DNA from 2 places in the Streptomyces coeruleofuscus genome. Region 2 is predicted to be linked to the other one. Evidence: predicted binding sites of a transcription regulator. Region 2 holds the regulator's gene; the other holds the start of a gene.
The links. Region 2 encodes HspR, which represses chaperone genes until heat shock. Its sites were predicted from a motif close to TTGAGNNNNNNNNNCTCAA; they were not measured.
Positions count from the first base shown of each region.

Region 1: lon (endopeptidase La) is a predicted target of HspR. The motif match lies at 10,168-10,186, and genes of this name have one in related genera.

Region 1 is NZ_BAAASE010000004.1:729,702-745,009, reverse strand. It holds gene ABFX81_RS18770 (C40 family peptidase) at 1-314, shown strand, start outside; gene ABFX81_RS18765 (styrene monooxygenase/indole monooxygenase family protein) at 278-1,540, opposite strand; gene ABFX81_RS18760 (ATP/GTP-binding protein) at 1,554-2,201, opposite strand; gene ABFX81_RS18755 (DUF742 domain-containing protein) at 2,182-2,604, opposite strand; gene ABFX81_RS18750 (roadblock/LC7 domain-containing protein) at 2,601-3,125, opposite strand; gene ABFX81_RS18745 (sensor histidine kinase) at 3,122-5,893, opposite strand; gene ABFX81_RS18740 (protein phosphatase 2C domain-containing protein) at 6,262-7,047, shown strand; gene ABFX81_RS18735 (MarR family transcriptional regulator) at 7,065-7,556, opposite strand; gene lon (endopeptidase La) at 7,731-10,145, opposite strand; gene ABFX81_RS18725 (GNAT family N-acetyltransferase) at 10,321-10,968, shown strand; gene ABFX81_RS18720 (rhomboid-like protein) at 10,981-11,808, opposite strand; gene ABFX81_RS18715 (spermidine synthase family protein) at 11,980-12,657, shown strand; gene ABFX81_RS18710 (response regulator transcription factor) at 12,782-13,522, shown strand; gene ABFX81_RS18705 (ATP-binding protein) at 13,519-14,631, shown strand; gene ABFX81_RS18700 (multifunctional oxoglutarate decarboxylase/oxoglutarate dehydrogenase thiamine pyrophosphate-binding subunit/dihydrolipoyllysine-residue succinyltransferase subunit) at 14,913-15,308, shown strand, end outside.
Region 2 is NZ_BAAASE010000002.1:243,455-258,762, forward strand. It holds gene clpB (ATP-dependent chaperone ClpB) at 1-294, opposite strand, end outside; gene ABFX81_RS08185 (TIGR03618 family F420-dependent PPOX class oxidoreductase) at 399-815, shown strand; gene ABFX81_RS08190 (Rieske (2Fe-2S) protein) at 1,007-1,342, opposite strand; gene ABFX81_RS08195 (hypothetical protein) at 1,344-1,541, opposite strand; gene ABFX81_RS08200 (helix-turn-helix transcriptional regulator) at 1,646-2,668, shown strand; gene ABFX81_RS08205 (helix-turn-helix transcriptional regulator) at 2,665-3,651, shown strand; gene ABFX81_RS08210 (helix-turn-helix transcriptional regulator) at 3,614-4,657, opposite strand; gene ABFX81_RS08215 (sugar ABC transporter substrate-binding protein) at 4,926-6,035, opposite strand; gene ABFX81_RS08220 (heat shock protein transcriptional repressor HspR) at 6,305-6,757, opposite strand; gene dnaJ (molecular chaperone DnaJ) at 6,763-7,944, opposite strand; gene grpE (nucleotide exchange factor GrpE) at 7,981-8,640, opposite strand; gene dnaK (molecular chaperone DnaK) at 8,637-10,502, opposite strand; gene ABFX81_RS08240 (MraY family glycosyltransferase) at 10,596-11,606, opposite strand; gene ABFX81_RS08245 (heterodisulfide reductase-related iron-sulfur binding cluster) at 11,848-14,163, shown strand; gene ABFX81_RS08250 (hypothetical protein) at 14,203-14,418, opposite strand; gene ABFX81_RS08255 (hypothetical protein) at 14,415-14,714, opposite strand; gene ABFX81_RS08260 (UTRA domain-containing protein) at 15,108-15,308, shown strand, end outside.

The sequences.
Region 1 (15,308 bases), on a different contig from region 2:
TCACCGAGCTGCGGCCGGGGGACCTGGTCGTGTACTTCCCGAAGGCCACGCACGTGGCGCTGTACCTCGGCGACGGCATGGTCGTACAGGCGCCCCGGCCGGGTGCGAAGGTGAAGGTGTCACCGATCGCGGCCAACCCGGTCCTGGGCGCCGTACGCCCGGACCCGGACGGGGAGCCCCTGCGGCGCTACGAGCCACCGGAGATCCCCGAGGGGGCCACGGACGGGTCGGACGAGGGATACGACGGATACGAGAAGAAATTCGCCGACGAGGCGGACTACGCGGCGCCCGCGCCGGACACCTCGACCAGGTAGGCCTGCGCCTTCTCCGGGTCGTAGAAGAAGTTCTCGAAGTCGGCCGGGTCGTTGAAGCCGTTGGCGAACCGGTCGGCGACCGGCTGGAGCTCACCGGCGGCGCCGATCAGGTTCAGGATGTGCTCCGGCGGCGGCGCGAGCATCGCGTTGGTCCACTTGGTGACGTGCTGCGCGGTGGCCCAGTAGCGGTCGAAGGTGGCCCGCATCCACTCCTCGTCGAACGGCTTGTCACCGCGCTCGACGATCGAGGAGAGGTAGGCGGCCGCGCACTTCGACGCGGAGTTGGAGCCCTGGCCGGTGATCGGGTCGTTCGCCACGACGACGTCCGCCACACCCAGCACGAGCCCGCCGCCGGGGAGGCGGCCGACGGGGTTGCGGACGGTGGGGGCGTAGCGGCCGGCCAGCGTGCCGCCCGCGTCGGTCAGCTCGACCTCGGTGGCCCGCGCGTACTCCCAGGGGACGTACCGCTCCATGAGTTCCAGGGTCAGGGAGAGGTGCTCCGCCGGGTCCTTGACGCCGTTGAAGACGTCGAGCGGGCCGCCGGGTATGCCCTCCCAGAACAGGATGTCGGCGCGGCCCGAGGTGGTCAGGCACGGCATGACGAACAGTTCGCCGACGCCCGGCACGAGGTTGCAGCGGACCCCTTCGGTGTCGGGGTGCTCGGGGCGCGGGCCCAGGCCGTGGACGTACGACACGGCCAGGGCGCGCTGCGGCTCGCTGTAGGGGGAACGCTCCGGGTCCCGGGCGAACATCTGCACCAGCTCGCCCTTGCCGGCCGCGACGAGCACCAGGTCGTACGTGCGGGAGAAGTAGTCGAGGTCGCCGACGGCGGCGCCGTGGATGACGAGCTGGCCGCCGCGCTGTGCGAACGTCTCCATCCAGCCGGCCATCTTCACGCGCTGGTCGATCGACTGCGCGTACCCGTCGAGCCTGCCCAGCCAGTCGATCGCACGCGCCGCGGGACCCTCGGCCCAGGAGCCGGGGGCGGCGACCGAGACGCCGAGTCCTTCGATCTTCGGGGCCTGGGACTCCCAGAAGTTCAGCTGGAGATCGCGCTCGTGCTGCAGTGCCGTGTGGAACATGCACTGCGTCGACATGACCCGGCCGGTGCGGATCTCGTCCGCCGTCCGGTTGGACATCAGGGTGACCTCGTACCCCTGCGACTGGAGGCCGAGAGCTATCTGGAGCCCGGACTGACCGGCTCCGACGACGAGTATCTTCCGCATGCGGGGTTGTCCTCTACTCGGGGGTTTCGTCGAGCGCGTGGCCCACCAGGGCCAGGAGGGTCTCGATCACGGAGATCCGGCGACGCGCGTCCATGATCATGACAGGTATGTGTCTCGGGATGGTCAGGGCCTCCCGCACGTCCTCCGGCTCGAACAGCTCGCTGTCGTCGAAGTGGTTGACCGCGACCACGTACGGCAGCCCGGAGCTCTCGAAGTAGTCCAGTACCGGGAAGCAGTCCTTCAGCCGGCGCGTGTCGGCCATGACGACGGCGCCGATCGCGCCGCGCACGATGTCGTCCCACATGAACCAGAATCGCTGCTGGCCCGGCGTGCCGAACAGGTAGAGCACCAGGTCGTCGTCGAGCGTGATGCGCCCGAAGTCCATGGCGACGGTGGTGGTGGTCTTGCCCGGCGTGGCGGTGAGGTCGTCGGTCGCCTCGCTCGCCTCGGTCATCAGCGCCTCGGTCTGCAGGGGCGTGATCTCCGAGACGGCGGTGACCAGCGTGGTCTTGCCCACGCCGAAGCCGCCGGCCACCACGATCTTCGTGGCGATGGGGGCACGGGTGCGGTCCGTCTCCCAGGCGTGCATGCTCTCGCCGGGCTGGACGAACGGGGATGAACCAGCGACGCCGTGAGCGGCGTCAGAGACGACGGAGTCCACTCAGCACCCTTTCCAGCAGAGCTCGGTCCGGGCGGCCCGTGCCATGGCCGGTGCCCGTCCCGTACACACGGATCTTTCCCTGGTCGGCGAGGTCGCTGAGGAGCACGCGGACCACGCCGAGCGGCATCTTCAGCAGCGCGGCGATCTCGGCCACCGTACGCATCCGGCGGCACAGTTCGACGATGGCCCGCAGCTCCGGCATCACGCGGGTGGACAGGGAACCGTTCGTCAGTTCCCTGCGCTCCTCCGGGGCGTCCAGCGCGGCCGTGCTCGCCACGAACGTCTCCACCAGGAGGACGTGGCCGAAGCGGGTACGGCCGCCGGTGAGCGAGTAGGGGCGGACCCGGGCAGGTTTGCGGTCACCGCCGCGGACCGGGAGGTGCTGCTTCGGCGTGCTGCTCATCGGGCACTCCCCGTGGTCTGCGAATCCTCCAGGGATTTCCGGAGTTCGCTGCGGAGTTCGGGCGTCAGGACGTGGCCGGCGCGGCCCACGAACAGGGCCATGTGGTACGCCACCACGCTCATGTCGCAGTCCGCGGAGCCGTGGACGCCGAGCAGCGAGCCGTCGCTGATGGACATCACGAACAGGCTGCCCTCGTCCATCGCGACCATCGTGTGCCGGACCCCGCCGGAGTCCATCAGCCTGGCGGCGCCGATGGTGAGGCTGCCGATGCCGGAGACGATGGTGGCCAGGTCGGCGGCGGAGCCGCGCGGACCGGTCCGCTGGACACCTCGGGCTTGAAGGGCTTCTCGGGCCTGCCGGTTGCGGTGGTCGTCGGAGGACAGCAGGAGCAGTCCGTCGGACGAGACGACCGCGACCGAGAGGATGCCGGGTACCTCCTCGACGAGGTTGGTCAGCAGCCAGTGCAGATTGCGGGCCTCACTGCTCAGTCCGATCAGTCCGAAGGTACTGGGAGCGGTCAACTGCTTGCCTCCTCGACTGTGCCCCCCGTGGCTTCTTCGGATTCAGCTGGTCCTGCTGTGCCGGTGTCCGGCCGCTTGTGCGAGGCCGTCTTCTCGGCGATCTCCGCCTCCACCTCGCGGTAGCCGGCCTGGGCGCCCTGGCGGAAGCCGCCGAGGCGGCGGCGGAGGGCCTCGGCGTCCACGGAGCCGCTGCGCTGGCGCGGGGCGGTGGTCGGAGCGGTGATCTTGGGAGTGCGCTTGGGGAGGCCCTTGTCGGTGACGCGGTCCTCTCCGTCGCCGGGTGCGCGTTCGTGTTCCGCCTCGGCTTCTCCCCCACCGGCGGTGTCGTTCCCACCCGCACCCCCCGTGCGGGTTTCGCCGTCGGACGCGGACGGCACCTGTGGGACGGATTCGCCGTCGGCGGCCGCGGGCTCGTGCTCCGCCGGGGCCGGCTCGTCCTGCGGTATCGGGACCAGCAGCTCCATCGTGGTCTCGGCAGGGGTTTCCGCCGGTGCCGGGTGCTCCCCGGCCTCCGGGTGCTCTGCGAGCTCCTCGTGCCGTACCGCCTTCTCCGCCAGCGCCACCAGCGGGTCCCCGTTGCTCGCCCGGCCGTGCAGGACGTTGGAGTTGGCCTCGGCGTCGGCACCGGGGAACGCGACGGTGTGGGTGGTGCCGGAGAGAGGGCCGGAGGCCGGGACGGCGGCGGCCGGGGCCGCCGCCAGCAGGGTGCGGGGCAGGACGACGACCGCGGCGACACCGCCCTGCTTCTGCTCGCGCAACTGCACGCGCACACCGTGCCGGTGGGCGAGGCGGGCCACGACGTACAGGCCGAGGCCGAGACCGTCCTCGCCCTCCTGGTCGTACGGCGCCTCCGGGTCGAAGTCGGCGAGGCGGGCGTTCAGGCGCTCCAGCCGGTCCTCGGTCATGCCGATGCCCTCGTCCTGGACCGAGAGCATGACCTCGCCGCTCTCCAGCAGCCAGCCGGAGATCTCGACGGGCAGGTCGGGCGGCGAGAACGAGGTGGCGTTCTCCAGGAGTTCGGCGAGCAGGTGGGACAGGTCGTCCGCGGCGAACCCGGCGATGTGCGCGTGCGGCGGCAGCGCGGCGATCCGGACCCGCTCGTACCGCTCGATCTCGCTCACCGCGGCGCGGACGACGTCCACGAGCGGCACGGGCCCGGCCGCGTGCTGGACGTGCTCGGTACCGGCGAGGACGAGGAGGTTCTCGCTGTGCCGGCGCATGACCGTGGCGAAGTGGTCGAGCTTGAACAGCGTGGCGAGGCGGTCCGGGTCCTGCTCGCGCTCCTCCAGGTTCTCGATGACGGCCAGCTGCCGCTCGACCAGCCCGAGGGTGCGCAGCGCGAGGTTGACGAACGTGCCGCCGATGGCCGTGCGCAGCCGCTCCAGCTGGGCGGCGGACTCGGCGAGCTCTCCGCGCAGTTCCTCGCGCGCGTCGGCCATCTTCTGGCGCTGGCCGACGAGGTGCTTGCGGTCGGACTCGAGCGTGGCGATCCGCTCGGTGAGGGCGACGGCGTGCGCGTGCAGGGCGTTGACGGAGCGGACGACCTGGGCGAACTCGTCGTTGCGACCGGTGAACTTGACGGGTTCCTCGGCCGTCGGGATCTCCGCATCGGCCAGGCGTTTCGAGCCCAGGCGCAGGACCGCGAGGGGGCGCGTGAGGCTGCGGGCCATGCCCGTGGCGACGCCGACGGCGAGCAGCATCAGGGCGCCGAGGACGGCGATGCGGATCTCCAGCGCGGTGACGTCGTCGTCGCGCAGCGCCTCCAGGTCCTTGGTGCGCCGGTCGTAGAGGGCGGATTCCACGCCGCGCATCAGGTCGATCCGGGCGGAGAGGGCCGCGTCCAGCTTCCTGGCGTCGGTGGAGAGTTCGCCGTTGGAGAGGCTCGGCTGGTCGGTGAGCCTGGCGAGGTACTTCTCGGCGGAGTTGACCTCGGTGCCGGTCACCGTGTTGTCGAAGGAGGTACGGGCCGCTTTGGGCGCGGTGTCGCGGAAGTCGCCCAGGGCCGCGTCGGAGCGCAGCCGGGCCTGCTGGGCGGCGGCGCTCAGGGCGTCGCGCTGCCGGGTGTCGGCGTCCGAGGAGGTCTCGGTCGGCAGGCCGGTGACCGGGTCGATGACCGTCTCGGTGCCGCGCGGCACGCTGAGGGCGGCGAGCAGCAGCCCCCGGGCCGCGGCGGCCTGCTGCACGGCGGAGTCCAGTTCGGCCATGGCCTGACCGCCGGAGCCCGCGCGGGGCGGCGTCTGCTGGGCCAGCTCCTCAGCGAGCCGGTGGAGTTCGGTGATGGCGACGGAGTACGCCTGGTGCGCTTCGAGAGCGCTGCTCTTGCCGGTGAGCGCCGCCCGGCGTACGGCCGCGATGGCGTCGAGGTCGGAGCGGAGCGAGGCGGGCGTGTCGGTGTCGGCCCGCAGCTCCTCGACCTGCCGGTCCACCCGGGCGCTGCGCTGCTCGGAGGGCGCCTTGGACTTGGGGCGGCCGGCCGCGATGTAGGAGGTGACGTCGTCACGCTCGTCGGCGAGGGAGTGCGCGAGGGCGAGGGCGTCCTGGGTCTGCCCGGCGAGCGTCACCAGCTCCTGCGAGTCGTGGAGTTGCCCGGAGGCCGCGAGGACGGACGGGGTGCCCGCGCCGGCGATGGCCGCGGCGACCACGGCCACGGCCACGATGAGCCGGTTGCGTACATGGGTGGGGCGGCCCTTGCCGGTGGGGGGCGTCGACTCAGCGCCCTGAACGGGGGCCGTCTGCTTGCCTGTGCGACGAGGCCGCGACATCTGCACCGGTGCTCGCATTCCTGACTCGTGAACTCATGGGCCCGGATGACGCTCCGTCAACTGGTGCGTACTCCAGGTACACTTCCCGACCCTCCCAGCGCCGGTGGGCAGCGCACGCGCATCACCTGACCCGCCACCCGAAGGAGTGAACCCCGGAGGCGAGTTGGGGAGCAAGTTCCGCTGGCCCTTGCAGCGGCCTTGCGCGGCGGGCCGGTTGGACGCCGCGGGCGGGTGGTGGCAATATTCGCCAGCACGCCTTCCCGGAGCGCTGCATTCCATCCCAAACAGGGCGTCTGACCTGCAAGACTGCACCGGTCCGGCAACCATTGCCGTCCTTTTGCGGACCTTGTGAAGGGGTCGTGCAGACTGGCTGGATGCGTACTGAACTCGCCTCGGAGCCGGGAGACGCGGACCGCCCCAACGAGGACTTCGCCAGTGTCGGACTACCGGCCTCCGGACAGGGCGGTTCGGTCGTCGTCCTGGACGGTGTCACACCGCCGAAGACCGGGACGGGATGTCTGCATTCCGTCCCCTGGTTCACCGCGCGCCTCGGTGGAGCACTGACCGAACTGACCGTTTCACTCCCGGATGTTCCTCTGGTCGACGCCTTGTCCCGTGCCATCGCGCGTACCGCCGAGGCACACGCCCCAACCTGTGACCTTTCTCACCCCCGCACACCTCAGGCCACGGTGGTCGTGGCCCGCTGGTCCCCGGAGACGGTGGAGTACCTGGTCCTGTCGGACTCGGCTCTTCTCGTGGAGTCCCCGGACGGCGTGGTGACGCCCGTCCTGGACGACCGTCTGGCCCTTCTCCCCCGCTCCGCCCTGGCCACGGACGCGCTGGTGGACTCCACGCTCCGCAACAAGGAGGGCGGCTTCTTCACGGCGGCCGCCGACCCCTCGGTGTCCCGCCGGGCGGTGACCGGAACCCTGCCCCGCCGCGAGGTGCGCGCCCTGGCCGCGCTGACGGACGGGGCGACCCGCTGGGTGGAGCGGTTCGAGGAAGGCGACTGGACGGACTGCTTCCACCTCCTGCGCAAGGAGGGACCGCAGTCGCTGGTGGACCGGGTACGGACGCTGGAACGGGCGGATTCGGCCAGAGCGTTCCTGGGCCGGAGCAAGACGCACGACGACGCGACGGTCGTGTACGTCGAGTTCTGAACACCCGGAACCGGGTGCTACTTCTCCATGCCGCGGTTGAGCTGGTGCAGCAGCCGTGCCAGTTCCGTGACCTCCTGGGTGTCCCAGTCGGCCAGGCGGCCGGCGTAGCGGGCGCGGCGGGCCTCGCGCACCCGGCGGACCCGGTCGTGGCCCTCCTGGGTGAGGGCGACGAGCCAGGCGCGTCCGTCGGCGGGGTCGGGTTCGCGCGCGACCAGGCCCAGTTCCTCCAGGGCCCGCAGCTGGCGGGACATGGTGGCCTTGCCGACCCCGATGTAGGCGGCGAGCTCGGTGGCCCGCTGCTTGCCGCACTCGTCCAGCCGTACGAGCAGGCCGTACGCGGACGACTCCAGCTCGGGGTGGACCTCCCGGGCCATCTCGCCCTGGCTGGCCCGGGCCCGCCGCAGCAGCACGGTCAGCTCCCGCTCCAGCGCCAGAAAGGCCGGCTGATCCACACCGGTTCCGGCCAGAGAGGCGTCCCGGTGTCCGTCGTCCTTGCCGTCCTGGTGCACGTGAGCCCTGCCTCGGTCGTCGCCCGCTACCTGCATTTTCCGCCCTCCGCGGCCATCGCCGCAGCTCGGCAAGTATTCCGCAGGTCACGGGGCGCGCGTCCACAGGGCCGCCACAGGGTGAAGGCCCGGGCCTCCCTCACGGGACCCGGGCCTTCCCTCATCCGATGACCTCCGTCACGCGGCCACCGGAACCTCCGGCGTCGCATCCGCCGTGGCGGGCGCGAGCGCCAGCTCCAGGACCTGGCGGACGTCGGTGACGGCGTGGACGTCGAGCTTGTCCAGCACCTCCGCCGGGACGTCGTCCAGGTCGGGTTCGTTGCGCTTGGGGATGATCACGGTGGTGACCCCGGCGCGGTGGGCGGCCAGCAGCTTCTGCTTCACGCCGCCGATCGGCAGGACCCGGCCGGTCAGCGAGACCTCGCCGGTCATCGCCACGTCCGTGCGGACCAGACGGCCGGACAGGAGCGAGGCGAGGGCCGTGGTCATCGTGACGCCGGCGCTGGGGCCGTCCTTGGGGACCGCGCCCGCCGGGAAGTGGATGTGCACACCCCGGTCCTTCAGATCGCCCACCGGCAGTTCCAGCTCGGCCCCGCGGGAGCGCAGGAAGCTCAGCGCGATCTGCGCGGACTCCTTCATCACGTCACCCAGCTGACCGGTCAGGGTCAGCCCCGCCGCGCCCGTCTCCGGGTCGGCCAGCGACGCCTCGACGTACAGCACGTCACCACCGGCGCCCGTCACCGCGAGGCCCGTCGCCACGCCCGGCACGGACGTCCGGCGCTCGGCCGGGTCCTGGGCGGACTCGGGCACGTGGTGGGGCCGTCCGATCAGGCCGCGCAGGTCCTCGTCCCGGACGGTGAACGGCAGCTGCCGCTCACCCAGTTCGTGCTGGGCCGCGACCTTGCGCAGCAGCCGTGCGATCGACCGCTCCAGGGTGCGCACGCCCGCCTCGCGGGTGTACTCACCGGCGAGCTTGCGCAGGGCGCCCTCGTCGATGGCCACCTCGTCCTTGTCGAGCCCGGCCCGCTCCAGCTGGCGCGGGAGCAGGTGGTCGCGGGCGATGACGACCTTCTCGTCCTCGGTGTAGCCGTCCAGGCGGACGATCTCCATCCGGTCGGCCAGGGCCTCCGGGATGGCCTCCAGGACGTTGGCGGTCGCGAGGAAGACCACGTCCGACAGGTCCAGCTCGACCTCCAGGTAGTGGTCCCGGAAGGTGTGGTTCTGCGCCGGGTCGAGCACTTCGAGCAGGGCCGCGGCCGGGTCGCCCCGGAAGTCCGAGCCCACCTTGTCGATCTCGTCGAGCAGCACGACCGGGTTCATCGACCCGGCCTCCTTGATGGCGCGGACGATCCGGCCGGGCAGGGCACCGACGTACGTACGCCGGTGACCGCGGATCTCGGCCTCGTCGCGGACGCCGCCGAGGGCGACGCGCACGAACTTGCGCCCCATCGCGTGGGCGACGGACTCGCCCAGGCTGGTCTTGCCGACGCCGGGCGGCCCCACGAGCGCGAGCACGGCACCGCCGCGCCGCCCGCCGACCACGCCCAGCCCCCGGTCGGTACGCCGCTTGCGCACCGCCAGGTACTCGGTGATCCGCTCCTTCACGTCCTGAAGGCCGGAGTGCTCGGCGTCGAGGACGGCCTGGGCGCCCTGGATGTCGTAGGCGTCCTCGGTTCGCTCGCTCCACGGCATCTCCAGGACCGTGTCGAGCCAGGTGCGGATCCACGAGCCCTCGGGCGACTGGTCGGAGGACCGCTCCAGCTTGTCGACCTCCTTGAGCGCGGCCTCGCGGACCTTCTCGGGCAGGTCGGCGGCCTCCACACGGGCGCGGTAGTCGTCGGACTCCTCGCCCTCCTGTTCGCCGTTCAGCTCGCGCAGCTCCTTGCGAACCGCTTCGAGCTGACGCCGCAGCAGGAACTCGCGCTGTTGCTTGTCGACGCCTTCCTGGACGTCCTTGGCGATGGACTCGGCCACGTCCTGCTCGGCGAGGTGGTCGCGCAGCTGCTGGGTGGCGAGCTTCAGCCGGGCCACCGGGTCGGCGGTCTCCAGCAGCTCGACCTTCTGATCGGTGGTCAGGAACGGCGAGTAGCCGGAGTTGTCGGCGAGCGCCGAGACGTCGTCGATGGCCTGGACCCGGTCGACGACCTGCCAGGCCCCGCGCTTGCGCAGCCAGGCGGTGGCGAGGGCCTTGTACTCCTTGACCAGTTCGGCGACCTGCCCGGGCAGCGGCTCCGGGACGGATTCGTCGACGCGGGTGCCCTCGACCCAGAGGGCCGCGCCGGGACCCGTGGTCCCCGCACCGATCCTCACCCGGCCCCGGCCGCGGATCAGCGCGCCCGGGTCGCCGTCGGCCAGCCGGCCCACCTGCTCGACGGTGCCGAGGACACCGGTGCCGGCGTACGTGCCGTCGATGCGCGGCACCAGGAGTACCCGGGGCTTTCCGGGCGTTGTCCGAGCAGCGGCCTGGGCGGCCTCCACCGCGGCACGGACCTCGGAGTCGCTCAGGTCCAGCGGGACCACCATCCCGGGCAGGACGACCTCGTCGTCGAGCGGCAGCACGGGCAGGGTGAGCGGTGTGGACGTCGAAGCCATGATCTCCCCTTCGGCAGTCAAGTTGAGCTATGCCGACTCAATGCACGGGAGCCGCCGGATGTTCCCCACTCGCCGTTCGCTGTGAGCGATCGACCGTGACGCCAGGGGCGATCGGGGCCGTAGAGTCAGCGGAGTAACAGATCAATCCGGTGAGTGCCTATTACCAGGGGGCGGCATGGACGAGACCGTGCAGGCATGGGTGGACGGGTGGGTCGTGTCGCGCGGGGCGGCTCCGCCCGTGCCCGAGCCGTGGGGCTGCACGATCGACGTGGGGATGTACGGGCACGTCACTCGGCACGTGTTCGGCGCGACCGGCGACGACCTCGACGAGGCGACCGTCCGCAAGGTCGCCGGCGCGGTGACCGGGGCCGGGGTGTGGCTGAAGGCGTTCCGGGACCCGTCCGTGGTCGCCGGCTGGCTGGACGACACCTGGTGGATCGACCCCGAGCCCGGCTACCTGATGACGGTCCCGCTGACCCAGGGGGACCTTCCGGACGTGCCCGACGGCTACCGGCTGCGGAGCTGGTCGCGCGGCGGAGTGACGCGCGTGATGGTGGCCGCCCCGGACGGTTCGCTCGCGGCGCGCGGTCAGATCACCCCGACCGGCAGCACCGCCGTGGCCGACCAGATCGAGACGGCACCGGAGCATCGCCGCAAGGGACTCGGCAGCCTCGTCATGCGGACGTTGCAGGTGACCGCCGTCCGGCAGGGCGCACGGACCGGTGTCCTCGCCGGTACGCCCGCGGGACGGGGGCTCTACGAGGCACTCGGCTGGCAGGTGGTGGCCGTGCTCACCAGCGCGAAACACGGCCCGCGGACCTGAACGGCCCCGCCGTCAGCCCCGGGCCGGTCCGGGGGAACCGGGGCCCCTCGCCTGCCACCGCCGGACCACCGGCCAGGTCGCGACACCGATGGCCAGGGCGATCAGGTGCCCCCAGTCGGTCATCGGGTCGGTGAAGGCCAGCAGGTCCTGGAGCAGCATCCCGCCGAAGCCGGCCAGCAGCGGCACGCGCAGCCAGGGCGGCAGCAGTCCGGCCAGGGCGCCGGTGCCGGCGGCGACGCCGAAGCTGACGCCGTAGTCGAGGCGGTGCAGCGAACTTCCGGGGAGCTGACCGGCCAGCACCGCGAGCCCGACCGGGACCTCGGTCGCCAGGGTGGCGAGGACGTGCCCGAGCAGGAAGACACCGGCCGTGCGCAGACCGCCGATCCGCCGCTCCAGCGCGGTCAGCACGAGCACGAACCCGATCGCGAACGGCGAGGCCACCCCGCCCGCGAGCCACAGCGCGCTGCCGACCAGCACCAGCTCCGGCGTCCGCACCAGGTGCGCCACATCCGTACTGGAACCCTGGAGCAGGGCGTGCACCAGGGCGGGGTCCGCGTACGCGGAGAACAGCGAGGTGACGCAGAGGACGATCGCGTACCCGAAGGTGAACGGCGTACCCGTGGGAGTCGGGAGCAGCCGCCACGGTCGCGGTGCCCGGAGTCGAGGCCGGGGCTTCTCCACTGCGGTGGGCTCTCGTCCGCCCGGGTCCACGGTCCCGCATGGCCCTCGGCCGCCGGCCCGCTGCCGCGGCACCCCGTCGAGCAGCCCCGGCATCTCGGGAACGGGCGCGCCCGTCGGCGTCGGCGTGGCCGTCTCGTCGGCCGGCGCGGTGCGATCCACTGCGGGCGCTCCTTCCGTCACGCCCCACACTTCGCGCACCTCCGCTCCCTGTCTGTGACGGGCGCCACGCGAGAGCCGATTCACAGCAACCTGACAGCGGCCCACCGCGTCCCCCGCCGACCGCTCCGTAATTCTTGGCGCCGGACACCCCCCACCTGCCAGGATGCTGGGATGCCCACCTCGAACGACATCCCCCAGGTGCTGGACCGTCGCGAGGGCCCGCACGGCGAGGTCGTACTGCGACGGCACGACGACCGGCTGGAGATCATCGCGAACGGCTGTTTCCTGATGGACACCTCCGACGGCCGCTCGGAGCGGCGGCTGGTCGACGCGGCCCTGGACGCCCTGGCCGGCCGGGACCGCCCGGACGTGCTGATCGGCGGACTCGGCGTCGGTTTCTCCCTCGCCCACGCGGCGGCGGATCCGCGCTGGGGAGGGATCACGGTCGTGGAACGCGAGCACGCCGTCGTCGAGTGGCATCTCGGCGGCCCGCTGTCCGCGTTCTCCGGCGAGGCCCTCGCCGATCCCCGCACGAAAATCGTCGAAGCCGATCTCGTGGCCTACGTCAATGAGACATCCGCCACGTACGACGCCCTGTGCCTCGACATCGACAACGGACCCGGCTGGACCGTCACGGAGGGCAACGAAAGTCTCTACGGAGAAGCCGGACTGGCAAGCTGCGCACGGGTGTTGAGGCCCGGCGGGGTACTCGCCGTCTGGTCCGCCCAGCCCTCTCCGGAATTCGAAGAAACCCTGCGGAATGTCGGGTTCCAACAGGTGCGTACCGAAGAGATCCCGGTTGCCCGGGGCGTTCCGGACGTCGTGCACCTCGGCATCAGCCCTGGATAGCAAAGGTGTGCTGACTCCCCGTACGCTGCTCCCCTGACGCCGATCATTCAAGCGTCAATCGCAACCATGCGCAGACCGAGGAATCACCCCACTGATTCCGGAAAGCACACCCCAGGGGCGGGCGATGGAGCAGACACACACCTCCCACAACGGTTCGGCGACGGCTACACCGGGCGCACAGCGCCGGGTTCTCGTCGTCGAGGACGACGCCACGATCGTGGACGCCATCGCGACCCGCCTGCGAGCCGAGGGATTCCTCGTGCAAACAGCCGGTGACGGTCCGGCCGCCGTCGACACGGCCGAGGCATGGCAGCCCGACCTGCTGATCCTCGACATCATGCTGCCCGGCTTCGACGGTCTGGAGGTCTGCCGGCGCGTGCAGGCCGCCCGGCCGGTGCCGGTGCTGATGCTCACCGCGCGCGACGACGAGACGGACATGCTGGTCGGGCTCGGCGTCGGTGCCGACGACTACATGACGAAGCCGTTCTCGATGCGGGAGCTGGCGGCACGCGTGCACGTGCTGCTGCGCCGCGTGGAGCGGGCCGCGCTGGCCGCCGCGACGCCGCGCAGCGGCATCCTGCGCCTCGGCGAGCTGGAGATCGACCACGCGCAGCGCCGGGTCCGGGTGCGGAGTGAGGATGTTCACCTCACGCCCACCGAGTTCGATCTCCTCGTGTGCCTGGCGAACACCCCGCGCGCGGTGCTCTCGCGCGAGCAGCTGCTCGCCGAGGTCTGGGACTGGGCGGACGCCTCCGGCACCCGGACTGTCGACAGCCACATCAAGGCACTGCGCCGGAAGATCGGCGCCGAGCGGATCCGTACGGTGCACGGCGTGGGCTACGCCCTGGAGACCCCGACGCCATGAGCGGCGGGCCGGGAGCACGGAGAGGCCCCGGGGATCCGGAACCCTGGGGCGGGGTGAGCCCGTTCTCGATCAAGACCAAGCTGGGCGCGCTGGTCGTCATCTCGGTGCTGATCACGACAGGCCTGTCGGTGATCGCGGTGCACACGAAGACGGAGCTGCGCTTCATCACGGTCTTCTCGATGATCGCCACACTGCTCATTACGCAGTTCGTGGCCCATTCGCTCACCGCGCCGCTGGACGAGATGACGGCGGTGGCCCGTTCCATCTCGCAGGGCGACTACACCCGCCGGGTGCGGGAGAACCGCCGTGACGAACTGGGCGATCTGGCCGTGACGATCAACGCCATGGCCGACGAGCTGGAGGCCCAGGACCGCCAGCGCAAGGAGCTGGTGGCGAACGTCTCGCACGAGCTGCGCACCCCCATCGCTGGACTGCGCGCGGTGCTGGAGAACATCGTCGACGGCGTCACACAGGCCGACCCGGAGACGATGCGCACGGCCCTGAAGCAGACCGAGCGGCTCGGCCGGCTGGTGGAGACGCTGCTGGACCTGTCCCGTCTGGACAACGGCGTCGTACCGCTGAAACAGCGGCGGTTCGAGGTGTGGCCGTATCTGTCCGGCGTGCTGAAGGAGGCCAACATGGTCGCCTCCGTGCGCGCGGGCATCGCCACCGGCTCGGGCAGTCACACCCGTACGGACGTCCATCTGCACCTCGACGTCCACCCGCCGGAGTTGACCGCGCACGCCGACCCGGAGCGCATCCACCAGGTGGTGGCCAACCTCATCGACAACGCCGTCAAGCACAGTCCGCCGCACGGCCGTGTGACGGTCAAGGCGCGGCGCGGCTCGCTGCCGGAGTCGCTGGAGCTTGAGGTCCTGGACGAGGGCCCCGGCATTCCGAAGTCCGAGTGGCACCGCGTCTTCGAGCGGTTCAACCGCGGCAACGCCAAGCGGTCGCAGGGTCCTGGCAGCGACGGCGGCACGGGCCTCGGCCTGGCCATCGCCCGCTGGGCGGTGGATCTGCACGGCGGGCGCATCGGAGTGGCTGAATCCAAGCGAGGTTGCCGGATTCTTGTCACCCTTCCGGGACTTCCATCTCTGCCAAGTTGACGTAAAGTTCGAAGCGGAGCCACAAGATCCACGGGCGTCCGCGCTGACAGACACGTGTGATCAGGCACAGGCCCGCGCCGTCGGCGCATGAGGCCCGGCTCGACCCTTCCCTCTTTAAGCGGAACCGCGTTTGTTTCCCGCCATTTCGAGCCCCGAAACACGCTCCGAGATGTGACTTGCGCGACGTTGAACGGGCCCGACCTGACCTACCCGGTCCCAGGGGCGTAGCCTTGATTCCCGCTGTCCATCATCTTGTGAAGCGGAAGAGGGCGGTTGCCGCCGTGTCGCCACAGTCCCCCAGTAACTCGAGCATCTCGACCGACACCGACCAAGCGGGGAAGAACCCTGCCGCGTCGTTCGGTGCCAATGAGTGGCTCGTCGACGAGATCTATCAGCAGTACCTCCAGGACCCGAATTCGGTAGACCGAGCCTGGTGGGACTTCTTCGCCGACTACAAGCCGGGGGCGGCTGCCGCCTCGGCTCCGGCGGGTACCGCGGCCGCGGGGGCCGCGGGGACCACCACCGCTCAGCCGGCGGCCCAGGCCGCCCCCGCCCAGCCCGCGGCCGCCGCCCCGGCGGCCCAGCAGCCCGCGGCCGCCGCGCCGGCTCCCGCTCCGGCGAAGCCCGCCGCGCAGGCCCCGGCTCAGGCTCCCGCTCCGGCGAAGGCCGCCCCGGCC
Region 2 (15,308 bases):
GCGGGCCTGCGCGTCGGCGACGACGGCGAGCATCTCGCGGTTGGGCTGGGGCGGCGCCACGGTGGATCCGGTCACACTGGGCAGCCCGGCGAGCACGCGCTCGGCTCCGGCGCGCACGGCCGCCTGGTCGGCGTCGACCGCGGCGAGCAGATCGGTGATGTTCTCGTTGTCCTGTCCCTGGAGCAGCGCGAGAAGCAGGTGGGCGGGGGTGAGATCAGGGTGCCCCTCCGTGACGGCCCTGTTGCTGGCCGCGTTGATCGCGTCCCGGCTCCGGTTGGTCAGCTCGGCGTCCACGTTCGCGTTCTCCTCCTTGCACTGACCCGAACGACTTACACAAAGTTGAGTCTAGTCCACTCAAGGACCGTTCGGGGAGGGTCGCAGGGGTTAAGTTCCGGGGCATGGCGACCAAGTACTCCGTCGATCCCGGCGCTCCGGACGAGCCGTACCTCAGCTTCTGGCGGGAACGGCACGTGTGCACCCTGACGACTCCCCGCCCGGACGGCACTCCGCACGTGGTACCCGTCGGGGTCACATACGATCCTGCGGCCCGGCTCGCTCGGGTGATCACCAACAAGGCGAGCGCCAAGGCGCGGCACGTGCTGGCCGCCGGGGAACAGGGGGCGGCGGTCGCCGTCTGCCAGATGGAGGGCCGGCGCTGGGCGACACTGGAGGGCCGGGCCTTCGTCCGCACCGAGCCGGACCGGGTCGCGGAGGCGGTACGCCGCTACGCCGAGCGCTACGGACGGATGCCCTCGCCGAACCCAGCACGCGTGGTGATCGAGATCGAGCTGACGCGAGCGATGGGGCGAGGCTGATGCCGCGGCTGATGCCGAGGTTGGCCGAAGTGAAAATCCACACCGGTGATCGACTGGATCCGGCCACTGCGTGACTGCGGTGATAACCGGAAATGTCGCCAGAAACTGCAGCGGCGTCACCGTGTTCAGGTCACGGTGACGCCGCTGCGGGGGGAAGCACCTGAGCGATCTGTTACGACGGGGGAATCGCGTCAGGCACTGCGGGGGGTGGCAGAGATGGTCCTCGGGGCAGGAGAGTCGGCCTCCACCTGCTCGTGGTCCCTTTGGTCCAGGTTCACAAAGATCATTCCGTACCGTACGGCACACCGCACGGGCTGCGGCGCCCCCCGAGGCCGCCGCAGACACCGGTAAGCCCGTACGTCCTCGTCCTCGTCCCGCGTGACGACCACCGGCTCGCCGAAGACGGTCACCATCAACGAGTCACCGCTGTGGGGGATGGCGGTGACCAGGTCGATGAAGTGCCAGCCGGAGCGGTAGGCGGTGGCCATTTCGCGGCGGAAGGAGCGGTCGTCGGGTGGAGTGGTCACATCAACGCTCCGAGTCCGCGACGATCGCCGGCCAGTGACTGTCCGCCAGGACATTGCTCTCGGCATCGCTTGCGACGCTCTCAGGCCAATGGCTGTCCGCCCGGTTGTCACCCTTCACGTCGGAGTAACCACTCACTCCGATGAGCGCGACGGCGGAGAAGGCGGCAGCAAGCACCGAGCGAAGCAGTCTCTTGCGCATAGTCGGCTTCGTCCTCACTTGTGAGTCTCCTCTTCCCCCGTCAGATAAGACGATGGCTCATTCGAACACGTCATGGCCACACAATCGGTGCATCATGTTCCTGCATGTTCAGGACCCTGGGGGGTGGAGATTTCGTGGCAAATCAGACTAAGGCGGCGCATCCCCATGCGGTGACCGAACTGTGCGAGGAAGGTAACCGACTTTATGCGAATGCCCTGCGTGCGGGGCGAATCGCCCGCACAGACGTGGTCGACGCCCCTTGCTTGATGGAGTTGGCCCTTCTCCACCCGGACCCGGATGACGAGAACTTGCTGCGTCCGGTGCCGCCGGCGGTCGCTCTCGCCCAGCGTCTGCACCCCATCGAGCGCGACATCGCGGAACGCCGACGGCTGTCCATCACACTCGCCGAGGTGTTCGAGCCGTTCATGGCCCTCGGCGCCCAGGAGGCGGCGACCGACCACTCGATCACGGTGCTGGAGGGCGGCGACCGGATCAACGCGGCCCTCAACCTGGCCACGGCCCAGTGCCAGACCGAGATGCTCACCATCCAGCCCAGTGACGACCGCTTCTCCGAGCGCAGCCTCACCCAGGGACTCGGACGGGACAGAGCCATGATCGAGCGCGGCGTCCGGATCCGGACGCTCTACCAGCACACGGCGCGCCACAGCCCCCAGAAGCTGGCCTATGTCTCCCAACTCGCGAACGGCAAGGCGGAGTACCGCACCATCGACGAGGTGGTGGAACGTCTCATCGTCTGTGACGAGAGCGTCGCGTTCATTCCGGCCCGCGATGACCAGCAGGTCGCCCTGGAGCTCCGTCATCCCGGACTCGTCCGGTACCTGGTCAAGGTCTTCGAGTTCATGTGGAGCCGGTCCGTTCCACTGAGCGCCGGCGCCCCGTACGAACCGACGGCGGACGGCATCACGGACATCCAGTACTCCATTGCCAAACTGCTCGTGGAGGGGCACGTGGACGAGGCCATCGCCCGCCGCCTCGGCATGAACGTGCGCACGTGCCGGGCTCACATAGCCAAGCTCGCCGCCACTCTCGGCAGTGGCAGCCGTGCCCAACTCGGTTATCTCATCGCCCAGTCCGGGATCCTGGAACGTGAGGGAGCTGCCCAGTGACCTCGGCGCGGCATCCGCGGCACAGCGCGGAACAGCTGTGCTCGCAGGGAAGACAGCTGTACGAAGAGGCCCTGTGTCAGGGCGACTTGGCAACGGAGGCTGCCGACGCGGCCCCGTGCCTGATCGACTTGGGACTGCTCCGCCCCAGCGCCGACAGCCCGAGCCGATTAGAGCCGGTCGCGCCGGTCGTCGCTCTGCAGCAGCTCCTGCGTGCCTCGGAGGAGCAGATCGCCCGGCAACGGCGGCGCGAGGCACGGCTGACGGAGACATTCGACCCCCTCATGCGACTCGCCGGTTGTCCGGAGGCCACCGACACCCCGCTCCTCCGTACGCTCTCCGGCACGGAGCAGATCAACCGGGCCATCACCGAGGCCATGGCCGAAGCGTCCCGGGAGGTGCTCACGGTCCAGCCCCGTACCGGTCTCACCGGACGACGCGGTGAGGAATCCGACGCGATAGCGATGGTCCGGGACCAGGAGGTACTGGATCGCGGAGCACGTGCCCGGACCCTGTACCCGCACACACTGCGCCACTTCCCCAGCATCGCGGCCCGCCACGAGCGACTGGTGGGAGACGTCGAGGCCCGTAGCCTCGACGAGGTCACCGACCGGATGATCCTGATCGATGCTGCTGTCGCCTTCATCCCCGCGAACCCGGACGGCACCGTCGCCCTGGAGATCCGGCACCCGGCGATCGTCCGCCACCTCGCCACCACCTTCGACCGATTGTGGCGCCTGGCGACCCCCATGTACCCCGAGGCTGTCCCCCCGCCCTCCAGCAATGGCATCACCCCCCGCCAACGCGCCATAGCCGCCCTCCTCACCGAAGGCCACACCGACGCCGTCATCGCAGACCGGCTCGGCATGAACATCCGCACGGCCCGCGTCCACATCGCCAAGCTCGCCGCGACGCTGGGCAGCCAGAGCAGGGCCCAACTGGGCTATCTCATCGGGCAGTCCGGGATTCTTGACCAGGAAGGCTGAGGGTCGGGGAGGCAGCCGGCCGCGGAGGGCCGTCCAGGCCCACCTGGGCGATCCGCACACCCAACTGCGTACGGCTCGCCGCCCCCAGCGTCTCCGACAGCCGGGCGATGTGCGCCCGGCACGTCCGCACGCTTATCCCGAGCCGTTCCGCGATCACCGCGTCCTGGTGTCCCTCCGCCAGCAGCGCGGCGATGGACTGCTCGCGGTGGGAGATGCCCTCGATGCCGGTGTCGGGGAGCGGGGCGGTCAGCGGGATGGCCAGGCGCCAGAGCCGCTCGAACACCGTGACCAGGTACTCGACGATCGCCGGGTGCCGTAGCTCCAGGGCCATCGTGCGGTCGGTGTTGGCGGGGATGAAGGCCACCGTCCGGTCGAAGAGGATCAGCCGGTCGATCACCTCGTCCAGCGTGCGCGCCTCCACCGCGTCGCCCATCAGCTCCAGATAGTTCAGCAGCCCCTGCCCGTGCCGGGCGACATGCGTGTACAGGTCCCGCATCCGCACGCCACGGCCGCGCAGCGTCAGCGCCCGGTGCAGCCCCTCGGAGAGTTCCGCCTCGCGCCGGATGCCGCCGGGCTGCACCGTGAGCACCTCGGTCGTGCACGCCTGGGTCGCCTCGTCCATCGCGGCCTGGATCCGGGCGAGGCCGTCCAGCACCCGGATCGCCGAGCCCTCGCCCGCCGACGGGGCCTGCTGCACCTGACGCCCCAGCCCGGCGTACCACTCGAACGCCGCCACGGCCGAACCCACCCGCCGCTGGCTCGCGCTGACCTCGTCGTACATCCCGCGCAGCAGCCGGGTCATGACCTCCTGCGGGGAGGTCGGCACCAGCCAGTCCATGTCGTCGGGGTCCGGGTGCAGCAGGGCGAGTTCCAGCAGGCAGGGCACCGGATCCGCGTCCCGGCGCGCCACGCGGCCCCGCCGTACGGCCCGGGAGTACACACGATCCCCCGCCTCGCACAGTCGGTCAGCACCGTGAGGATGCTCCTCCGCCCCGTGCCCGGCCATCGCCCATCCCACCCCCGGTTTCGCCGTCCTTCGCAGCGCAACTATGCGCGGACGGGACCTGCTCCGCAACACGGCTCCCCGCGCCGCCCTCGCCGGAAACCACCGGTACACACCGGTATTTCCGCGCCTCAGCTCGTCGCGTTGCAGCAAATGGCCGGGGGGTGACCGAATCCCGCCGGAGGTCAGCCGGATCGCTCCGGTGCCGACCGGATCACTCCGGGGGTGAGGCGGAGGACTCCAAGGGGGCGGAAGACGGCGAACGGCGTGGTTACTTCAGGCCGATGGCCTCGCAAGCCGCCTCATACTTCGCCGTGCAGATGTCCGACAGCTTGTAGACGTCGTCGGCGACGACCGTGTCCTTGATGTTGGACTTCGTCAGGGCGACCACCGGCACGAGCTGGGCGGGGATGCCCTTGTGGGTGGGGCTGTCGACCTTGTCGCGGGTGAGGGCGGCGAACTGGATGTCGCGGCCCTGGACCCTGGCCACGGCCATCTCCGCGGCGTTCTCGGCCTCCTGCGGGTACGACTTGTACACGCTCATGTACTGCTCGCCGGCGATGATCCGCTGCACCGCCGGGAGCTCCGCGTCCTGGCCGGTGATCGGCGGCAGGTCGGTCACGCCCGCGGCCTCCAGCGCCTTGACGATGCCGCCGGCCATGCCGTCGTTGGCGGAGTACACCGCGTCGATGTTGTCCTTGCCGATCTTCTCGATCGCCTCGGCCATGTTGGCCTGCGCGTTCTCCGGCTTCCAGTCCTTGGTGTCGAAGGACTGGGCGATCGTCACCTTGCCGTTCAGCTCGGACATCGCACCGGCCTTGAACTGCTTGGCGTTCGGGTCCGTCGACGAGCCGTTCATCATGACGATCTTGTCGGCGAGGCTCGCCTTCTCGCCGATGGCCTCCAGCAGGGTGCGTCCCTGGACCTCGCCGACCAGTTCGTTGTCGAAGGAGATGTACGCGTCGATCGGGCCCTCGGCGAGCCGGTCGTAGGCGATGACCGGGATGCCGGCGTCCTTGGCCTTCGTCACTCCGTCGGCGATGGCGTGCGAGTCGACGGCGTCCAGCAGGATCACGTCGACCCGGTCGTCGATCATCTGCTGCAACTGGTCGGCCTGCTTGTCGGCGCTCGCCTCGGCGTTGGCGTACTCGACGCGGCCCCGGTCGTTGGTGAGGGACTCGACCTTCCTCTTGATGATGGGGTAGTCGAAGTTCTCGTACCGCGTGTTCGCCTTCTCCGGGAGCAGCAGGCCCACCGTGATGTCGTTGCCCTTCGTCGGGCTCGCGTCGTCACTGCTCCCGGTCGCGTTGAGCACGCCGCAGCCGGCGAGCGTGACGGACATCGCGGCCGCGGCCACGGATATGGAGATACGACGACGCATGCGGAGCTCACTTCGCGTGTGATTCGGACGTGGGCACACTTTGTGGCCCATGTGACTGAAAAGCCAACGCGGACGCGCCCCTCAGCGTCAAGCGGAACCACTTAACGAGATGACAACACCACGCTCCGCAGCAGTTGTGAAGACTCTGCGGAATCACCTCCAAGTGACTTGCATCATTCGGTCATCCACAGGAGGACCAGCGAAATCACCCAAGACATACGAAAAGGGCCGGGAGTGTCCTCCCGGCCCTTTTCGCAGGCGTACGCGCGTCAGTCCGACTGCTGCTGCCGCTTCGGCCGCCACACGACCAGCGCGCTGGTCTGCTGGACCTCCTGGTACGGCACCAGATCGCGGCGGTACGACGCGTGCACCGCCGCCTCGCGCTGCCGCATGGCCGCCGCCGCGCCGTCGAGCGCGTCCTCCAGCTCGGCCACCCGGGCCTGGAGCGCGGCGACCTGGTTCTCCAGTTCGATGATGCGCTTGATACCCGCCAGGTTGATGCCCTCGTCCTGCGACAACTGCTGGACGGTGCGCAGCAGTTGGATGTCCCGGGCCGAGTAGCGGCGGCCCCGGCCCGCGGTGCGGTCCGGAGACACCAGCCCCAGGCGGTCGTACTGGCGCAGGGTCTGCGGGTGCAGGCCGGACAGCTGGGCCGCCACCGAGATGACGTAGACCGGGGTCTCCTCGGTCAGTTCATACGGGTTGCGTCGACGACCGTCCATCTGACTCATGCTCCCTTCGCGGCCTGGAACAGCTCCGCCCGCGGATCCTCACCCGCGGTCGCCTCGCGATACGCCTCGAGCGCGTCACGAGCCTTCCCCGTCAGGTCCTTCGGGACACTCACCTCGACGGTGACCAGAAGGTCGCCGCGGGTGCCGTCCTTGCGGACCGCGCCCTTGCCCCGAGCGCGCATCGTACGGCCGTTCGGCGTGCCCGGGGGCAGCTTCAGCGTGACGGGCGGGCCGCCCAGCGTCGGCACCCGGACCTCGCCGCCGAGGGCCGCCTCGGCGAAGGTCACCGGGACGGTGACGGTGAGGTTGTCGTCCTTGCGGCCGAACACCGGGTGGGAGTCGACGTGCACGACCACGTACAGATCGCCCGCCGGGCCGCCGCGCTCGCCCGGCGCTCCCTTGCCGCGCAGCCGGATCCGCTGGCCGTCGCTGACGCCGGCGGGGATGCGCACCTGCATGGTCCGCGAGGACTTGGCCCGGCCGCTGCCCTTGCAGACCTCGCAGGCGTTCTCCGCGATCAGGCCGCGGCCCTTGCAGTCCGGGCAGGGGTCGGTGAGGGAGAAGCCACCGCCGCTGCCCCGGGCGACCTGCCCGGTGCCGACGCAGGTCGGACACACCCGCGGTGTGCCGTTCTTGTCGCCGGTGCCGGAACAGGCCTTGCAGGGCGACTGCGAGGACATCCGCAGCGGGACGGTCGCGCCCTCGATCGCCTCCGTGAAGCTCAGCGTGACCTCGGACTCGATGTCCTGGCCGCGCCGGGGGTGCGTGCGCGTCCCCGGGCCCGCGCCGCCACGGTTGAACAGGCCCCCGAAGACGTCACCGAGTCCACCGCCGAAACCGCCGGCTCCCTGGCCGCCGCCCGGGGCGCCTCCGAAGAGGTCGCCCAGGTCGAAGTTGAAGGAGCCGCCGCCCGCGCCGGGCCCCGGGCGGAAGCCGCCGTTGCCGAAGAGGGCGCGTGCCTCGTCGTACTCCTTGCGCTTCTTGGGATCGCCGAGGATGTCATTGGCCTCGGAGATCTCCTTGAAGCGCTCCTCCGCCTTGACGTTGCCCTTGTTGGCGTCCGGGTGGAACTCGCGGGCGAGCTTCCGGTACGCCTTCTTGATCTCGGCCTCGGTGGCGTCCTTGGGGACGCCGAGGACCTTGTAGTAGTCCTTCTCGATGAAGTCCTTGGTGCTCATCCTCGACGCCCCTCCTTCCCTTCGTCCGCTATGACGTCAGCCCTCTTCCGGGCCACCGCTCTCCTTGTCGTCGGCTTCGGCGGTCTCGTCCGCCTTGACCGTCTGCGCCCCCGGCTGGGGCTCGGCCACCGCCACCCGCGCGGGGCGGATGGTGCGCTCGCCGATCCGGTACCCGGGCTGCAGGATCGCGACGCACGTCGTCTCGGTGACGTCGGGTGCGTAGCTGTGCATCAGGGCTTCGTGGATCGTCGGGTCGAAGGGCTCGCCCTCCTTGCCGAACTGCTGGAGGCCCATCTTGGCCGCCGTGCTCTCCAGCGACTCGGCGACGGACTTGAAGCCGCCGACCAGTTCGCCGTGTTCACGCGCGCGGCCGATGTCGTCGAGCACGGGCAGGAGCTCGGTCAGGAGGTTCGCGATGGCGATCTCCTTGACCGCGATCCGGTCACGCTCGACCCGGCGGCGGTAGTTCTGGAACTCGGCCTGGAGGCGCTGGAGGTCCGCCGTGCGCTCGTTGAGCGCCGTGCGGGCCTGGTCCAGCTGGGCCACCAGAGCCACGTCCTGGCCCGTGTCCCCGGCCGGGGCCGCCCCCTCCTCCGTCGAGGGGGAGTCGGCGGCCTTCGGCTCGGCGTCGTCGGAGGTGGCGCCGGAAGGGACGTCGGGCTGCTGCTCGTCGAAGCCCGGGGTCTCCTCCGTCACGCGGCACCATCCTTCCGGTCCTCGTCCACGATCTCGGCGTCGACCACGTCGTCGTCGGCCTTCGCGTCACCGGCACCGGCGGCACCCGCGCCGGCTCCGTCGGAGTCGCCGCCGGCGGCCTGCGCGGCGTTGGCGTCGGCGTACATGGCCTGGCCGAGCTTCTGCGAGACGGCCGCGACCTTCTCCGTGGCGGTGCGGATCTCGGCCGTGTCCTCGCCCTTGAGCTTCTCCTTCAGCTCACCGACGGCTTCCTCGACCTCGGTCTTGATGTCGCCGGGGACCTTGTCCTCGTTGTCCTTGAGGAACTTCTCCGTCTGGTAGACGAGCTGCTCGCCCTGGTTGCGGGACTCGGCGGCCTCGCGGCGCTTGTGGTCCTCCTCCGCGTACTGCTCGGCCTCCTGGCGCATGCGGTCGACCTCGTCCTTCGGCAGCGAGGAGCCGCCGGTGACGGTCATCTTCTGCTCCTTGCCCGTGCCCAGGTCCTTCGCGGTCACGTGCATGATGCCGTTGGCGTCGATGTCGAAGGAGACCTCGATCTGCGGGACGCCGCGCGGCGCCGGGGGCAGACCGGTCAGCTCGAACATCCCGAGCTTCTTGTTGTACGCCGCGATCTCGCGCTCGCCCTGGTAGACCTGGATCTGCACGGACGGCTGGTTGTCCTCGGCCGTCGTGAAGATCTCGGACCGCTTGGTCGGGATCGTGGTGTTGCGCTCGATGAGCTTGGTCATGATGCCGCCCTTGGTCTCGATGCCGAGGGACAGCGGGGTGACGTCGAGGAGCAGGACGTCCTTGACCTCGCCCTTGAGGACACCGGCCTGGAGGGCGGCGCCGATGGCGACGACCTCGTCCGGGTTGACGCCCTTGTTGGCGTCCTTGCCGCCGGTCAGCTCCTTGACGAGCTCGGCGACGGCGGGCATACGGGTCGAGCCGCCGACGAGGACGACGTGGTCGATCTCGCTGATGGAGATGCCGGCGTCCTTGATGACGTTGTGGAACGGCGTCTTGCAGCGCTCCAGCAGGTCCGCGGTCAGCTGCTGGAACTGGGCGCGGGTGAGCTTCTCGTCGAGGTGCAGGGGGCCCTCGGCGGAAGCGGTGATGTAGGGCAGGTTGATCGAGGTCTCGGTGGACGAGGACAGCTCGATCTTCGCCTTCTCGGCGGCCTCGCGCAGACGCTGGAGGGCCATCTTGTCCTTGCCCAGGTCCACGCCGTGGCCGGACTGGAACTGCTGGACCAGGTAGTCGACGATGCGCTGGTCCCAGTCGTCACCACCGAGGTGGTTGTCACCGTTGGTGGCCTTCACCTCGACGACGCCGTCGCCGATCTCCAGCAGCGAGACGTCGAACGTACCGCCACCGAGGTCGAAGACCAGGATGGTCTGGTCGTCCTTGTCGAGGCCGTACGCCAGCGCGGCCGCGGTGGGCTCGTTGACGATGCGCAGCACGTTCAGACCGGCGATCTCGCCGGCCTCCTTCGTGGCCTGGCGCTCGGAGTCGTTGAAGTACGCCGGGACGGTGATGACCGCGTCGGTCACCTTCTCGCCCAGGTAGGACTCGGCGTCACGCTTCAGCTTCTGGAGCACGAAGGCGCTGATCTGCTGCGGGTTGAAGGGCTTCCCGTCCAGCTCGATCTTCCAGTCGGTGCCCATGTGCCGCTTGACCGAGCGAATGGTCCGGTCCACGTTGGTGACCGCCTGACGCTTGGCCACCTCTCCGACGAGCACCTCACCGTTCTTGGCGAAGGCGACGACGGACGGCGTGGTCCTGGCGCCCTCGGCGTTGGTGATGACGGTGGGCTCGCCGCCCTCCAGAACGCTGACGACGGAGTTAGTCGTGCCCAGGTCGATGCCGACCGCACGTGCCATGGTTGATCCTCCAGCTGACTTGAGTGGAACGGACTCAAGTGTGCACGACGGCTCCCCACCGGTCAACAGAGCTGAGTCGACCTGGCTCAAGTCTTATCCGTTCCTTACACGCAACGACGCTCTCACCTGCGGCGATACGGTGCGTCGATCGGCGTAGACAGGAACACGGGAGAGGGCGAACACGGCCACGACAGCCACTCCGGCCACCCACCACAGGGCGTCGCCACCGACCCGGCCGGCATGCGCGAGTACCCCGACGAGCACACCGGAGACCGCCCCGGCCCCCAGCAGCAGAGTGACTCCGGGCACGGTGAGCCCGAGCCGCCGCAGCCGGTGCGCGAGATGATCCGGCCCGCTCCGGAGAACCGCCCTGGCGCCCAACCGCCGCGACAGCAGCACCAGTACGGCGTCGGCACACACCACGGCGGTCAGCGCGAAGAGCACCCCGGCACTTTCCGCGACGCCGAACCCGGCCCGGACGTGCACGGCGGCCACGGCGATCACGAACCCCGCGGACATGGACCCGCAACTGCCCAGCGCCACGCGCGCGGGGTGCCAGTTGTGCAGCAGGAACCCGGTCAGCGCGGCGGCCAGCACGCTCATCAGCGCCGCGATCCCGTCCATCACGTCCACGGCGGCACAGGCCGCGACCCCGAAGGCGGCGACGACCCCGACCGCCCCCGCGAGCCCGTCGGCGTGGTCGAGCCCCCGGAAGGCGAAGGTCACCCCCACGACCCACAGGACCCCGAGCAGCCCGGTGCCCACCCCCGCCTCCGCGTACGGCACGACACACGCGGCCGCCACGCCCGTACCGGCGACGAGCACCCGCCGCCTCAGCCGCCACACGTCGTCGACGAGCCCGAGCAGGGCGACGACGCCGCCGGCGACGAGCAGCCCGCGGATCCCGCTCCCGGCCGATGCCCAGTCCTTGACGCCCACGACCGCCCCGGCGACCACCACCACGGCCACACCCCCGGACAACGGCACCTCCCGCTGCCGCCGCCGGTCGAGGATGCCGAGGCGCAGGGCGGGGATCCGGAGGAGGGCCGCGAGCAGGGCGGTGAGGAGGAGGGCGGTGGCGGCGGCAGCGATCCCATAGAGCACGGATATAAGTTAGGCGTCATTATGACAATTCGGTACGAATAACACGGCGGGATCGCGATGCGGATCCGGGCGGTTCCTGAGGCAACCCTCAGCGATTCAGATCACTGCCCACCCGGCTACAGTGCGGCGGAAGATAGGGGTAGTCTCAGACGGACTGCATAAGTTACCGCTTAGTAATCTCGGGGAACCCTCGATAACGACAGGTTCCCCCGACAGACCCTCGCAGGCCCGAGGAGCCCCCATGCAACTCGCCGCGATCATCGTGTCGCTGGTCTTGACCGTGGTCGGCGTCGCGCTGCTCGCACGCGCGATCGGCCAGTTCGTCCGGTACTTCAAGCTGGGCCAGCCCGTGCCCGCCGGTACCCGGACCGACAACCCCTACCAGCGCAGCGTGACCCTGGTGAAGGAGTTCCTCGGCCACACGCGCATGAACCGGTGGGGCATCGTCGGCATCGCCCACTGGTTCGTGGCGATCGGCTTCCTGACGCTGCCGCCGACGATCATCACCGCGTACGGCCAGCTGTTCCAGGCCGACTGGACGCTGCCGGTGCTCGGCGGCTTCCTCCCCTACGAGCTCTACATCGAGTTCATCGCGGCCATGACGACGCTCGGCATCGCCACGCTGATGGTGATCCGCCTGCTGAACCTGCCGTCACGGCCGGGCCGCAAGTCCCGCTTCGCCGGCTCGAAGATGGGCCAGGCGTACTTCGTCGAGTACGTCATCCTCACGATCGGCCTGGCCATCTACGTCCTGCGGGGCCTGGAGGGCGCGCTCCACCACGTGGACCACTACGAGGCCGCGTACTTCGCCTCGTACCCGCTGGTCCTGGCCTTCAAGGGCCTGAGCGTGGCGGCGCTTCAGAACCTCGTCTACTTCTTCGCGATGATCAAGCTGGGCACGACCATGATCTGGATGATCACGGTCAGCCTGAACACCAACATGGGTGTCGCCTGGCACCGCTTCCTGGCCTTCCCGAACATCTGGTTCAAGCGCGAGGCGACGGGCGAGACGGCGCTGGGCGCCCTCCAGCCGATGACCTCCGGCGGCAAGCCGATCGACTTCACCGACCCGGGCGACGACGACGTCTTCGGTGTCTCCCAGGTCGAGCAGTTCTCCTGGAAGGGCCTGCTGGACTTCTCCACGTGCACCGAGTGCGGCCGCTGCCAGTCGCAGTGCCCGGCGTGGAACACGGGCAAGCCCCTCTCCCCCAAGCTGCTGATCATGTCGCTGCGCGACCACGCGCACGCCAAGGCGCCGTACCTGCTGGCCGGCGGCGGCAAGACCATGGAGGGCGAGGAGAAGGCGTCCGAGGAGCAGCTGGCCGGTGTGCCCGCCGCTGCCCTGGCGGAGGCCGAGCGCCCCCTGGTCGGCACGCTGGAGGACAACGGCGTCATCGACCCGGACGTCCTGTGGTCCTGCACCACCTGCGGTGCCTGCGTCGAGCAGTGCCCGGTGGACATCGAGCACGTCGACCACATCGTCGACATGCGCCGCTACCAGGTGATGATCGAGTCCGCGTTCCCGTCCGAGGCGGGCACGATGCTCAAGAACCTGGAGAAGAAGGGCAACCCCTGGGGCCTGGCGAAGAAGCAGCGCCTGGAGTGGCTCAAGGAGGTCGACTTCGAGGTCCCGGTCGTCGGCAAGGACATCGAGGACCTGTCCGAGGTCGAGTACCTGTACTGGGTCGGCTGCGCGGGCGCCCTGGAGGACCGCGCGAAGAAGACCACGAAGGCCTTCGCGGAGCTGCTCCACATCGCGGGCGTCAAGTTCGCGATCATGGGCGGCGACGAGAAGTGCACCGGTGACTCCGCCCGGCGTCTCGGCAACGAGCCCCTGTTCCAGGAGCTCGGCATGGAGAACGTCATGGCGCTGAACATGGCGTTCGGCGAGGAGATGGACGACGAGGGCAAGGTGACGCCCGAGTCGGCGAAGCCGAAGTCCTCGAAGAAGATCGTCGCCACCTGCCCGCACTGCCTCAACACGCTGGGCAACGAGTACCCGCAGCTCGGCGGCGACTACGAGGTCATCCACCACACGCAGTTGCTCCAGCACCTGGTGGACGAGGGCAAGCTCATCCCGGTCACCCCGGTCGAGGGCATCATCACCTACCACGACCCTTGCTACCTGGGCCGCCACAACAAGATCTACACGCCCCCGCGCGAGATCATCGCCAGCGTCCCCGGCATCCGCAACGAGGAGATGCACCGCCACAAGGAGCGGGGCTTCTGCTGTGGCGCGGGTGGCGCGCGGATGTGGATGGAGGAGCGGATCGGCAAGCGCATCAACAACGAGCGTGTCGACGAGGCGCTGTCGGTGAACCCCGACATCGTGTCGACGGCGTGCCCGTTCTGCCTCGTGATGCTCACGGACTCCGTCAACGGCAAGAAGAACGACGGCAAGGCCAAGGAGTCCATCCAGGTGGTGGATGTGGCTCAGCTGCTGCTGGACTCGGTGAAGACGCCGGTGTCCGACGAGAGCGAGGGCGACGACGGGGGCGAGCCCCCGGCGGGGACGGCGGACTCCGCGAGTGCGCCGGAGCCGGAGCCGGTCAAGTAGGCGGTTGCTGCGGGTAGTTCTTGACGCCCCCTGTCCGAGTCATCGGGCGGGGGGCGTCGGCGTTCCACGGCTGCCGCTGCCGCTGCCGTACGGGTGGCACGGGCAGCCACAGCGGGGCTGGAGCAGGATGCCGAGGGCGAAGGGGAGGGGCAGGTCGCGGGTCTGCCGGCAGTCGGTGTGCAGCTCCTGGTAGCCGGGGCGGGCGGCGAGGGTGCACTCGGGTGACGCGGGAGTCCGGTCGGTGGCGGGCGTCATGGGGCGAGACGCTCCTCGTCGTACCTCTGCCCTCGGCTTTCCGCGACACGGAGGATGTCCCGCAGGGCCTCGGCCAGCCGCTCGGCGAGGAAGCGGAGTTGTGCCTCGGTGGCGTCGCGGAGCAGGTCGTCGGCGTGGGCGAGGAGCTGGGCACCCATGTCGAGCTGGGTCGCTTCGATGATGTCGGCCAGACGGGATACGCGTCCGCCCCCGTCGTCGGTGATCAGAAAGCACGGCTTGGCTTCTGGGCTGCTCCAGGGCAGGAGCCGCAGCGTGCGACGCGGGTCGGTGTTCATCAGGCGGCCTCGGCAGCGTCGGGGTCGCCCGCTTCACTGCACTGCTGCCACTGCTCGTGGGCGACGAGGTAGGGGCGCACGGTCACCGTCGAGGTGCCGTCGAGGAACGTGTCCGAACGGTAAGGGCTGCGGTGGGCGGGGAGCGGGGGGTACCGCAGAGACGTAGTGCCGGAGCAGGGCTCATGTAACGGGTGCTGGAGGGCCTGGCAGGGCTGACGCGAAAGGCCGGCCCAAGCGACGAGACGGCGAAGCAGCTCGGTCATGGAGAAACCTTATCGCTATTCGCGAAAGGCGGCAAGGTGGAGATCGGGACCGCCATGAACCCTTGGCCACCAAGTCGCTTACCGTGTAAAGCAGCAAGGTGTTTGCCGACGTCGGCCGCGGGAGGACATCGTGAGCGCGAGCAGGTGGATCAGCACTTCGATGCCGTATCTGACGCCGCGCGAGCAGGAACAGGGCGACGCCTGGAGCACGGACGCGGCCGCCAAGGGTCGACGTGGTTCCCAGCGCATCATCCATGCCGGAGAGGCGCCCGCTCCGGCTGAGGTTGCACTGCTGCTCGGGGTTCAGCAAGGAGAACCGGTCGTCGTACGC